One region of the Hahella chejuensis KCTC 2396 genome, then DNA from elsewhere that is predicted to be linked to it. Evidence: predicted binding sites of a transcription regulator. Region 1 holds the regulator's gene; each other region holds the start of a gene.
What was found. The regulator sigma-54, encoded in region 1, starts transcription at its own class of promoters, with help from an activator protein. The targets are predictions, from matches to a motif close to TGGCACNNNNNTTGCTNT.
Positions count from the first base shown of each region.

Region 2: the regulator sigma-54 is predicted to act here: its motif matches at 1,468-1,485, upstream of HCH_RS03290 (PEP-CTERM sorting domain-containing protein).
Region 3: the regulator sigma-54 is predicted to act here: its motif matches at 1,686-1,703, upstream of HCH_RS19570 (BON domain-containing protein).
Region 4: the regulator sigma-54 is predicted to act here: its motif matches at 1,812-1,829, upstream of HCH_RS26090 (NarK family nitrate/nitrite MFS transporter).

Region 1 is NC_007645.1:5,458,695-5,461,840, reverse strand. It holds gene ptsN (PTS IIA-like nitrogen regulatory protein PtsN) at 21-485, opposite strand; gene hpf (ribosome hibernation-promoting factor, HPF/YfiA family) at 492-800, opposite strand; gene HCH_RS23895 (RNA polymerase factor sigma-54) at 916-2,412, opposite strand; gene lptB (LPS export ABC transporter ATP-binding protein) at 2,535-3,146, opposite strand, start outside.
Region 2 is NC_007645.1:720,014-723,159, reverse strand. It holds gene HCH_RS03295 (glutamine synthetase family protein) at 1-588, shown strand, start outside; gene HCH_RS03290 (PEP-CTERM sorting domain-containing protein) at 686-1,378, opposite strand; gene HCH_RS03285 (aldehyde dehydrogenase family protein) at 1,772-3,146, shown strand, end outside.
Region 3 is NC_007645.1:4,518,738-4,521,883, forward strand. It holds gene HCH_RS19555 (hypothetical protein) at 1-18, opposite strand, end outside; gene HCH_RS19560 (hypothetical protein) at 38-460, opposite strand; gene HCH_RS19565 (substrate-binding periplasmic protein) at 505-1,248, opposite strand; gene HCH_RS19570 (BON domain-containing protein) at 1,789-2,427, shown strand; gene HCH_RS19575 (hypothetical protein) at 2,552-3,146, opposite strand, start outside.
Region 4 is NC_007645.1:5,931,801-5,934,946, forward strand. It holds gene HCH_RS26085 (bifunctional protein-serine/threonine kinase/phosphatase) at 1-223, opposite strand, end outside; gene HCH_RS26090 (NarK family nitrate/nitrite MFS transporter) at 285-1,757, opposite strand; gene nirB (nitrite reductase large subunit NirB) at 2,239-3,146, shown strand, end outside.

The DNA.
Region 1 (3,146 bases):
CTCTTTCCATCGAAGCTGGACTATTTCTCCAGCACCCTCCTGAACAGGGTTTCGTCGTTGTCACAGTCGCGTAGATGTTCGCAGAAGCGACGGTCATTGAACTTCTGGGCCAATTGGCTCAGCAGGTCTAAATGTTCGCTGGTAGCCTCCTGAGGCACAATCAGAACGAACAGAAGGTCGACGGGTTCGTTGTCTATGGCGTCAAAAGGGATTTTGTCCTTGAGCGTAATCAGAGCCCCTATAATGCGATCGCAGTTTTCCAGACGGCAATGGGGGATCGCAATACCCTGGCCGATACCGGTGCTGCCGAGTCTCTCACGGCATACCAGGTTGGTAAAAATGGCGTTCTCGTCCAAAAACGGAAAATGTTGCGCAATCAGATTGGCGATATATTCGAGAACGCGTTTCTTACTCGAGCCCGACACCCCACAGCGTGTGAGGGCGGGCGAGATAATAGACTCAATAGTTAGTGTGGTTTGGGCCATGTTCTGTTATCTGGCGGATGCGCCGTGCATCCGATCAACGTGCTTCTCTTTGTGTTTGAGGATCTGGCGGTCTAATTTGTCCACCAGCGCGTCAATGGACGCGTACATATCTTCGTGTTCAGCATTGGCATGCAGGTCAGCGCCGCTAATGTGCATGGTTGCTTCCGCAATCTGACGCTGTTTTTGAATGGAGAGCGTAACTTGGACATTACTGATACTGTCGAAGTGTCGTTCAAGTTTGTCGAACTTGTTGTTAACGTAGTCTTTCAGTGCTTCAGTTAACTCGACTTGATGTCCGGTGATGTTCATTTGCATACTTTGCTCCTAATGCCAATATACGGTGCATTATGAATTTTGCACTTCCATGAAAAATACTAGCACATCCATTTTGTGACTATTTGATTTAAGTCTTATGCCTGTATTCCTCCTTTTAAATTAATCGCTTACGTTCATTGGAAGGCGGAATGGAAAGCGCCTCCCGATACTTTGCGATCGTGCGACGGGCGACATTGATGCCCTGGTCGCCGAGCAGCGCAGCAATCTTGCTGTCGCTCAAAGGTTTCTTCGGTGATTCCGCCGCGACTAACTTCTTGATAATAGCTCTAATAGCGGTCGAAGAACACTCGCCACCCGTGTCTGTGCTGACATGGCTGGAGAAAAAGTACTTCAGCTCAAATACGCCGCGAGGAGTGTGCATATATTTCTGGGTGGTCACCCGGGAAATGGTTGATTCATGCATTTCCACTGCTTCCGCAATATCGTGCAGCACCAGCGGCTTCATCGCCTCTTCGCCGTACTCAAGGAATCCTTGCTGATGTTCGACGATTTGTGACGCAACTTTCAACAGAGTTTCATTACGGCTTTGCAAGCTTTTGATAAACCAGCGCGCTTCCTGTAACTGATCGCGTAAGTAAGTGTTGTCGGAGCTATTGTCCGCACGTCTCACCAAGCCCGCATAGCCTGGATTGATGCGGATCTTAGGGGCGATTTCCGGGTTCAGCTCCACCAGCCAGCGGCCATTGTTTTTTTTGACGATAACATCAGGAACCACATATTCGGTATTACTTTCCTGAATGCCTTCTCCCGGTCTTGGGTTCAGGCTTTGAATCAGCTTGAGCACTTCCCGCAGGTCGTCTTCCTTCAGGCGACTGCGGCGCATCAACTGGGCATAGTCGCGATTGCCAAGCAAGTTGATGTAATGGCTGACCACGAGTTTGGCCTGTCCTAACCAGGGCGTATCTTTGGGTAGCTGATTCAGCTGGCTCAGCAGGCAGTCCTGCAGGTTACAAGTAGCGACCCCGGCAGGATCAAACTGCTGAACGCGCTTTAACACTGCGCGTACTTCGTCCAACTCAATTTCTTCTTCGCCCTCAGTCTGCAGCCCACTGTGAATTTCATCGGGAGTGAGGGAAAGATAGCCGTCGGGATTGACCGCATCGATTATCGCAACGGCGATCATGCGGTCAATGTCGGACATGGGGGTAAGATTGAGTTGCCAGAGAAGGTGATCTTGCAGGGTTTCGCCTTTGCTGTTGCGGGACTCGAAATCGTATTCGTCATCCTCGCCGCCGCTGTAGCTGCTTGACCCGCTTTGAAAGACATCGTCCCAGGCGGTGTCGACGGGCAAGTCGTTCGGTATGGAGTCGGACCAGTTATCCTCCTCGGCGAACCCGCCTTCGTCCATGCCGGACTCTTGAGCTCGCTCTTTGCTGGAGTTATTGGCGAGCATGTCGCTGATCGTATCGTTCTGAACGTGGTTGGGGGACTCTTCCTCTTCAGACACTTCCAGCATGGGATTGGACTCAAGCGCTTGTTGAATCTCTTGCTGTAAATCCAGTGTTGAAAGCTGCAAAAGTTTTATTGCTTGTTGCAGTTGCGGGGTCATAGTGAGCTGTTGACCCAGCTTTAACTGCAATGAAGTTTTCATAACCATCTGATGCTTACCACCGATTCAGGCACAGATCTTGTGAGTTTGTCATAGTTATTGAGCGCTTTAATCCTAAGCTCTTGAGCCTTGGGGTCCATCTTGAATGGAAGCCGCCGGTTAAACTAAAGTTTGAACTGGTCACCCAGATAGACCTCTCTAACCTTTGGGTTGGCAAGGATATCACTAGGGGCGCCGCTTGCGATAATAAATCCTTCACTGACAATATAGGCGCGTTCACAAATATCCAAGGTCTCGCGCACATTATGGTCTGTAATTAAGACGCCGATGCCGCGCTTTTTAAGATGTTCGATAATCTGCTTGATGTCGTTGACGGAAATAGGGTCCACCCCGGCAAAAGGCTCGTCCAGTAGTACAAACTTTGGCTCCGTGGCGAGCGCGCGAGCGATTTCCACGCGGCGGCGTTCACCCCCGGAGAGGCTCATGCCAAGGCTTTTACGAATGTGGGTTATGTGAAATTCATGGAGCAACTCCTCCATTTTTTGCTTGCGTTCCTTGCGGTTCAGATCCGCCCTGGTCTCAAGAATGGCGTAAATGTTGTCTTCCACAGACAGCTTTCTAAATACGGACGCTTCCTGAGGTAGATAGCCAATGCCCTTGCGCGCTCTCCCGTGCATGGGCAGGCTGGTGATTTCGGCATCGTCAATAAATACGCTGCCTTTGTCGCTGGGGATCAGTCCCACCACCATGTAGAAGCAGGTGGTTTTGCCTGCGCC
Region 2 (3,146 bases), 2.5 Mb from region 1:
ATACATTTATCGTTAAAAGACAGGGACGGGCTGAACCTCTTTTATGACGGAGAAAGAGAGGCCAATATGAGCGCAACAATGCGCCATTTCGTCGCAGGTCAACAAAAGCTTATGCCGGACCTAATGGCGATGATTGCGCCAACAATTAATTCTTACCGGCGGCTGATTCCAGGCTTCTGGGCGCCCACTGAAGCCAGTATAGGAATCGACAACAGAACCTGTGCTATCCGAGTTATTCCCGGAGACATACAGTCTCAACGCTTGGAATATCGAATTGGCGCCGCAGACGCCAACCCCTATGTCATTCTCGCGGCGGTCATCGCTTCAGGACTGTGGGGAATGGAAAACAAGCTTGAACCAGAATGCATGGTGGAAGGCAACGCCTATGACAAGACATTTCCCGAACACTTACAGTTTCCCTCGACTTTATGGGAGGCGGCGCAACGCCTGAAAAACTGTCAGATGGCCAGAGACTTCTTTGGTTCCCCTTTTGTCGAACACTTTGCAGCAACTCGCGAATGGGAAGAGCGGGAATATAGAAAACATATTTCAATGTGGGAGTTGGAACGCTACTTCGAAATAATCTGAATATCAGCGCCAAGTCAAGAAGGGAGTAACGATGCCTGGACCAGAGGAAAAGACTCTCCCTCCGATCCAGAATCATTAAGCTAGCGGTAGTTATATCTTATTTAACGCGCTTTCTAGCCACCAGGCCAACTAGACCCAGGCCCAACAGTGCGAAAGTAGTGGGCTCAGGCACAGAGTGAACGGAGATTTTCCACTCTTCCGTTTCACCTTGATAGTAGTGACCGGTTGGAGTCATCAGGTTCTGATAGTTGCCAGTGTAGGTTGGAGTCCACTGATCGCCCCAAGAACCACCATACATGTTGGTGATAGAGTGGGTGCAAGTAACGATAGCGCGCAACCAGAAGTCGCCCACGTCAGAGTTGGTCAGAGTATATTCGCTTGAGAAAAATGAGAAATCGGGGTTAGTCGGCGCTTGCCACATACCTTGAACATGCTCGAAGTCATCCAGCTTGTGCTCGCCGTATGCGATTTCGTCACTAGCGTCGAATACGCCATTTTGGTCCCAGTCAATCCAGGCCTTCATCAGGTCGGCGTAGTGAGTACCCACGTTTTGCTTGTGAACGTTGAATTTGAATTGAACGGTTTGACCGACGGTCAGGTCATTACGACCCCAGCTTGCGCCGCCGTCAGTAGTCCAGGAAACGCCGTAGGAATCGCCATTAGGCGCGTCAGCCAGTTCTTGCCACGCAGTTGTGTCGTGAGTAGCAGTGCCGTAAGAAGCTGGAATAGCGTACGCGCTGGCTGCACCCAGCATTAGTGGAAGGCTTGCTAGAAATGCGAGTTTCTTCATGATGTCCTCTGAACAAATGTCGGTTAAATTGTTTTAGCGTAAATACTAGTTTTTATAGTGAAGAGTCTTACCCTTATTGTCCCCGTTATATAGCAACCAGCATGCCAACTATTAGACCTTTGATTTATAAGGACAAAGCATTTTTGTCTTACACGGCATGTAAAAATAATGGACTATTCGACAGAACTAGTGCAGAGCTCATTGACACCCTAACGCATATTAAAATCGGAACCCCAACTCCCTCCCTTTCGTCCGCCTATGGGAGCTTCAATATCAAATAGGAAACGTTCCACAAGATTTGTAAAACCCCGCGACAACCCCCAGGAATTTGCAATAATTAAAGCTGAGCAGAGGGAAATTTATTGCGACGACAAGCATAGGGAAGCAACGATTATGAGAATCATTTCACCCATTGACGGATCATTAGTGGCGGAAAGGGAACCAGCCACGGACACTCAAATCAACACAGCGCTCGAACGCGCACTCACAGCCCAAAGAATCTGGCGCACCGTCTCCATCACAGAACGGGCGCGCTACTGCCGTCTCGCAGTCGCCACGCTGGCGGCGCAAACGCGTGAAATCGCTCCTGAGATCACCTTATTAATAGGCCGTCCAGTACGCGAGACGCCCCAAGAAATCAAAGACACTGAAACTTGTGTCGAGTATATGATTGATATCGCTGAAAGGTATCTTGAAGACATCATAACGCAACCCAAAACCGGCTTCCGCCGCTACATGAGGCGCGAGCCGCTAGGCGTAGCATTGTGTATCGCCCCCTGGAGCCATCCTTATCTCGCCGCAGCCAGTGCGATTATCCCCGCACTCATGGCTGGCAACTGCGTTATTCTCAAACATTCCACACAGACGCTATTGTGCGCGGAGCGGTTCTCTCACATTTTCTTTGAGGCCGGACTACCGGACGGTGTATTTCAACATTTACACGTCAAAGACGCCGATATGTTGCGTTTGATCAGTGATCACAGAGTCAGACATGTCTCCTTTACAGGCTCCAGTGCGACCGGCGTAGCTATAGAGCGCGCCGCCGCAGGGACTTTCAAGAAACTAACCCTTGAATTAGGCGGCAATAATCCTGCTTATGTTTTTCCAGATGCACCATTGCACATGAGCGCCGCTGGTATTGCCAAAGGCGCTTTATTAAATTGCGGGCAATCCAATCACGCAATCGAGCGCATATACGCTCATGAAGACATCTATGAGGACTTCTTAGACGCTTTGGTGGCTGAAGTTAAACACTACAAGTTAGCAAACCCCATGCAACCCACCACCACATTGGGGCCAATGGTGAGCGCACAAAAAGCCATGGCGGTCAGAACACAACTGGACGCTGCTATCGCCCAAGGGGCCACGCCTTGCATTGAGAGCGCTCACTTCTCGGACTCATGTCTGGGCTCCACCTACCTCGCGCCACAGATATTAACGAATGTCGATCACTCCATGACATTGATGGCAAGTGAAACATTCGGTCCAGTTATGGGCGTCATGAAAGTGAAGGATGATGCTGAAGCCGTCCACTTTATGAATGACAGCCTCTACGGACTGAGGGCCTCACTGTGGGCCCAGGATATCGCCCGCGCCCAGGCAATTGGGGAGCAACTACAGACCGGCGCGGTGCTGATGAACCCAGGTATTCATATTGATCCCGCCCTGGCTTGGGGAGGCGTTAAGCAATCTGGATGCGGCTCACTGTTATCGGAGCTCGCCTACACGCAACTCACCCAGGCCAAATCTTACTATTTGCGTATGGCTT
Region 3 (3,146 bases), 940 kb from region 1:
TTTATGCTGGTAGCTCATGCTAGAGCATTTCCCCTATTCATTGATTCGCGTCCAATAGCCGGCGCAGCTTATGCTCCATACTCTGATTATATTTATCTGTATACTTCTTAAACTCCTGAATATCAGCAAGCCAACTCGCTATATACTCAGCCTGGCTCTTACTGGATTCCGTTTCCCTCAGCCATAACCTTTCATACTCACGAATTCTAGCCTTCAGCAAGTTGTAGGCTTTGTAACACAGCTCACAGAGAACCTTTCCGTAATAACTTTTCTTCAGAACCTCTGATTCATACTTTTGTTGCTCCGCAGACCAGATAGCGGTCTTCTTACATTTCCGACACACATACTGAATGTCGTAATAATAGTCATACAAAGGATTATGGAAATCATGAGAGGCTTTCATGGCTTCTGGCCAAAGCTCTTTATCGGCTTTAATTTTATTCGGTTCTTTTTCAGACATATAATCTACTTAGTCATCACGGAAGGCATCTACAAACACACCTTTCACTCTCCTTGTGAAATTACCCACAGCGCCCTGTGCTTGGCGATAATCGCGTCAATCTTACCTTCTTGCGCCAGTTGCTTTAAGCCGTGATTGAAGTCCTGGGAGGTTTTCAAAAAGTTCTTCGCTTTCCTGGAAAACATCAGGTATTGATTTTCCACTTTGATCGGAGGGTCTAGCCAGATGAACTTATGGGCGGAGTCGGGAAATTCCGTGTTGATAATATACTGCCCCATAAACTTATCAATCAGCACAAGATCAATCCAGCCACGGGAAAGACTGAGGACATTCTGGCGATCTTCGGTGACTTCAATGGTATTCAACCTGGCCTGTTCAAACTCAGGCGGATTGACATACCCCCGCACCACGCCAATTTTATATGGCTGCAAATCATTCAGGGCGACATAAGAGATATTGCGTTCCTTGAGAGCGTAAAAACCCAACTCATTGGCTGGGAGTGGATCTGAAAACTCAAACCACTGCTCCCGACTCTTTCGGAACCAACCGGTGTAAACCCCGTCATAATCGCCAGCCTGAGCCATGCCATAGGCCCTTTTCCAGGGTAGAAACTTTACCTCCACGTCATACCCCACCCGCTGAAAGGCGGTGAAGATGATCTCCGTGATAAATCCCTTACTCTCTAAATGCTCACCGTAATAAGGAGGGTATTCGGTTGCGGCCAGTATTACCTGACGCTCCTCCGCCTCTGCGACGCTGAATAAATCAAGGCATACAAACAGCGCCATGAGAGGATAGAACCGATTCTTGCCCCATCCTCTATTAAAGCCGCCAAAGCAGCGCCGCAGAAAAAAGCATCTTAGAAATGCGTGAGGATTGCAGTAGCGCTTGTTTATCCGCTGATTACTGAGTGGAAGGATCATACCGAAGTGCGTTTTTCGCTTATGGTTATTATCACTAATATAGCAGCAGTGGTTACTTTTCGTACGCGGATGGGACCGGCGAGTCCGGGTCCATCGAGGCAATCCCAAGACTCATCGACGGCTTTACTCAGAGCGAGGCGGGCGTGGAAGCGTGGAAAGACAGGCCTAAGTATCAAATCAATAAAACCCAATACTTTGTAAGTTCTGCAAGTCTTTTACCCAAGATTACCAACCAAACGGAAAAGCTGCGCAATTTTTCAACAATATGCGCATAAAAAGCGCCAATTTCGGTAAAAATAACTTGGCACGCTTCTAGCTATCTCTTAGGTGACAACGAGGCATAGAGTCCTGTTACCCGATCACGACAGAGATCTGGGACTTTAAAAGATAGAAAAGGAGATCGTTATGAAAACGCCAAAAACTTTTACCAAAAAACCTGTTTATGCTGCTCTGATCGCCGCAACCCTGGCTGGCGCTGTGTCAGTGGCTCCAGCTTACGCGGCTGGAGACAAAGTCAAGAATGAAGAAACTATCGGCCAGCAAGCGGAAGAGATGAGCCAGGATGCGAAAAAGTATTTCAAGGACGGTTGGACTGAAGGCAAGATTGAAACCGCCATTCTGTTCAACGATAACCTGAGCGCGTTCGAGATTGATGCTTCCGTTAATGGCTCCAACGCCACGCTAGTGGGAACAGTCAGTTCAGAGGTGGAAAAAGAGCTGGCGGAGCAGATCGCCCTGAGCGTAGAAGGCGTCAAGGATGTGGATAACCAGCTGCAGGTAGCCTCCACACCGGCCAAGAAGGAAAACGCAGATAGCGAGAACTTTAAAAGCTCTGTGGCTGACGCCACTATCACCGCCAAGGTGAAAATGAAGCTGCTGGCCAACGAATCTGTCGCCGGCCTTGATATTGACGTGGATACAGAGGGCCGCGTGGTAACGCTGAATGGCGCAGTGGAGTCAGAAGCAGAGAAGGACCTGGCGGAGAAACTCGCCAGCAATGTGGACGACGTGGATTCCGTTGAAAACAAGTTGATGATCAACTAATTCATCGCACTCCATGCGCATAGACATGAGCAAGGCCCGAAGCCTCACGGCTTCGGGCTTTTTCTCGCTGTCAGAATCAGATTTGCATCAAAGCCCATACTGGATGACAATTCTGCGTCCCGGCCTACCACCGGACCGTTGCGCCTCGTACATCCACATGGATAAATGGCCCGTGGTAGCTATTGGCGGAATATACGCCCAACCCGCCAATGAAGGATTTGTACTCCGTGGTTTCTGCAAACGTCTCAATCAATTGCGCCAGATATTCTGCGTCGTTTTTGTCGACTTTGCCGTCCTTGTTCAGGTCGTCCATTTTACCGTCTTTGGGGTTCTCATCGATAAAGACGTCCGCCGCCCCGCCCCATTGATGACGGCTGTACATGGCGTTGCGAATTGATGTGTTGTAATACGGCGTACGAAAGCCGCTCATGATAACGAAAGATGAAACCGGCAAACCCGCCATGTTCACCTGCTCCGTCAGGTATTCCAACTTGAGCAGCAGCTTTTCCCTCAGCACCAGAAACTTTGGAAACTCCGATGGCTGCCGGCAAAGAAACTGCTCCAAACGATAATTGGGCGTCAGTTCGATATCCAGCATATCTTTGGTGACTTCAAGGTATCCAGGAGGCGGAAGATAGATAGCCTGGTTGAGATAGGCCTCACTGGGATAGTGGCCGATCTGATAGCCATTCAACATCCCCTCTTCCACCTGATCCGCC
Region 4 (3,146 bases), 470 kb from region 1:
GAGTGCAGAAATAATCACTCAGAAAATTGGTCACGCAGGCTTCGCTGGCTTCCTTGCCCGCTTCCGCCGCGCTGACGCCATCCGCGATGACCGCCACAGCGCCTTTCAGTTGCAACGTCTCCCGGTCAGGAATACGTACGCCGATGCAGTCTTCATTGCGAGGCTTTACCCCCGCAATACTGTGTTGGTCAACCGATAGCGACAAATCGCTGGCGAATATCATGCGCCACGAGCCCTGCTGCGAAAATTAAAGTAAGTACGCCGTAGCGGTACGTCTATGTCAATCAGTTCACTTCAATCAACTGGACGCTGCCGTCTTCGCCTACTTCCACCATATGCCCTTCCGGTTCCTCCAGAAACTGCACCGCGAGGAAACATACCGCCGCCGCCCCGGCGATAGCCACAAAGAATGTGGAGGCGTCGACAAACGAATACACCGTCAGGAAAGTCACGCCGCCCACATTGCCGTAGGCGCCAGCCATACCTGCGATCTGACCTGTCATACGACGCTGCACCAAGGGCACCATGGCGAACACGGCGCCTTCCCCCGCCTGCACAAAGAAGGAACACAGCATGACCGCCGCCACCGCCGCCGGGATCATCCAGGCTGAAGAAATCTGACTCAGCAGCAAGTATCCCACCGCCAGGCCCGCAATCAGAATAGACAAGGTTTTCTTGCGGCCAAAGCGATCCGACAACAGACCGCCGCCAGGACGGGCCACCAGGTTCATCAGGGCGAAAGCGCCCCCCAACAGACCCGCCTGCACTGGCGACAGGCTAAAGGTTTCCATGAAAAAAGCAGGCAGCATCGACACCACCGCCAACTCTGATCCAAAGGTCACGAAATAGGCCCAATCCAGCACCGCCACCTGCTTAAACTTATAGCGCTGCATTTCCGGCACGCCCTGCTTCAGACGCTCATGATTGACGTTGTAGATCTGCCAGAACTGAATGAGGAACAACACGCCCAATCCCACCCACAACATCAGCGCCGTGGCGTCGGATAACAGCCCCAGGCCCGCAGGCGATAACTTCCAGGTCAACACCGCCAAAGCGATGTACATGGGCAGATTCATGGCGATGTAAAACCAGAAGTCTTTCCAGGAACTGACTTCCAATCCGCCGCTCTTCTTGGGTTTGAAATAGGTGGAGCCTTTCGGCGTATTGCGGACCTTGCGATAGAACAGCATTCCATAAAAGAAAGCGACCACGCCGGTGGTGGCGATGGCATAGCGCCATCCGTCATCGCCGCCATAGAGATAAGCGGCGACCGCAGGCAATGTCCAGGCCGCCGCCGTAGAGCCGAAATTGCCCCAGCCGCCGTATACGCCTTCCGCCACGCCGACAGTTTTCGCCGGAAACCACTCTCCCACCAGACGAATGCCGATGACGAACCCGGCGCCGATAAATCCACACAGAAAGCGGAATAGCGCGAGCTGCTCAAAACTGGTGGAAAACGCGAATCCCCAACATAAGAAAGCGGAAATCATCAACAACAGGCTGTATACCGCGCGGGGGCCGAACTTATCCACCAACATGCCGATGACGATGCGAGCGGGAATGGTCAGCGCCACGTTCAAAATCAGCAGCGCTTTCCACTGCTCGTTGGTCATATTGAAGGCTTCCACGATGAACGGCTTCATCGGGGCATGGGAAAACCACATCACAAAAGTTAGGAAAAACGCGAACCAAGTGTAATGCAACGTTCGGACGCCCCCCTGGGACAAATCCAGAATGTTCAATTTATCGGATGACATAAATCTTCCTGTCTTATTTGGCAGTTGAGTTCTAGTAGAAAAGCATTCACTAGAACTACAAAAGCTGTGCCAACCACTCAAAATGGCCCATTCAAGCCCTTCAACGCTTTTTCCAGCCACCGCGACGCTACCGCCAATAAGCAAAATTACCTTTAGATATCAAACAACTAAATTTATTACGCCCATCGTTAGGTTTTTTCATCGCCACAGAACGCACCAGTTAAGCGCACAACAGAATCATGCGATCGCACCAAATTAATCACTCTTGTTGGGCGCCATCTGAAATTAGCGCACTTTTTTAGAACAAAACTTGGTCGTGAATCCGCACCATTCGCAGGCAAACTTCCTCGAAACGCATCGAAAATCACTTTTTATCTCTTTAATTACAGTCACTTAAAAACAACGAGATTTCGATTGGCGCCATTCATGCTCTACCACCGTCAATTAGCCTGTAGCGGATTCAGCGAGCTGGAGAAGGTCCATGAAAGAAAAATTAGTCGTCGTCGGAAATGGAATGGCTGGAATGCGGACGGTCGAGGAGTTACTCAAAATAGCGCCGGATAAATACGACATCACCGTGTTCGGATCAGAGCCCCACGGCAATTACAACCGCATCATGTTGTCGCCATTGCTGTCTGGAGAAAAGACGCTCGAAGACATCATGATCAACGACATGGAGTGGTATAAAACCCACAACATCACCCTGCATGCCGGATGGGAAAAGCGTGCGCAGAAAGTGGACCGTCGCAACAAAATCGTTTATGCGGCGGACGGAACAGAGGCGGCCTACGACAGGCTGTTGCTGTCCACCGGCTCCAACCCTTTCATTATTCCTGTACCAGGCAAAGACCTGAAAGGCGTCATCACCTTCCGTGATATTTCCGATGTGGACACCATGCTGTCCGCCGCCAAATCCAAACAGCACGCCATTGTGATCGGCGGCGGCCTGCTCGGTCTGGAAGCCGCCAACGGCCTGCTGAAACACGGCATGGACGTCACCGTGGTGCATAACCTGGAAATACTGATGAACCGCCAGTTGGACGGACCTTCCGCCCGCTTTCTGCAGGCGGCTTTGGAAGAACGCGGCATGAAGTTCCGCATGTCCGCCAACACCTCTTGCCTGGAAGGCGATGAACACGGCTACGTCAAAGCCATCAAGTTCGACACTGGCGAAACGCTGCCTGCGGATATTGTGGTGATGGCGGTGGGCATTCGTCCCAATACCGAACTGGCTCAATCCTGCGGCCTGTATTGCGAGCGCGGGGTCGTGGTCAACGACACCATGCAAACCTTCGATCCCAGCATCTACGCCATTGGCGAATGTGTGCAGCATCGGGGCGAATTATTCGGTCTGGTGGCGCCGATCTGGGATCAGGCTAAAGTCTGCGC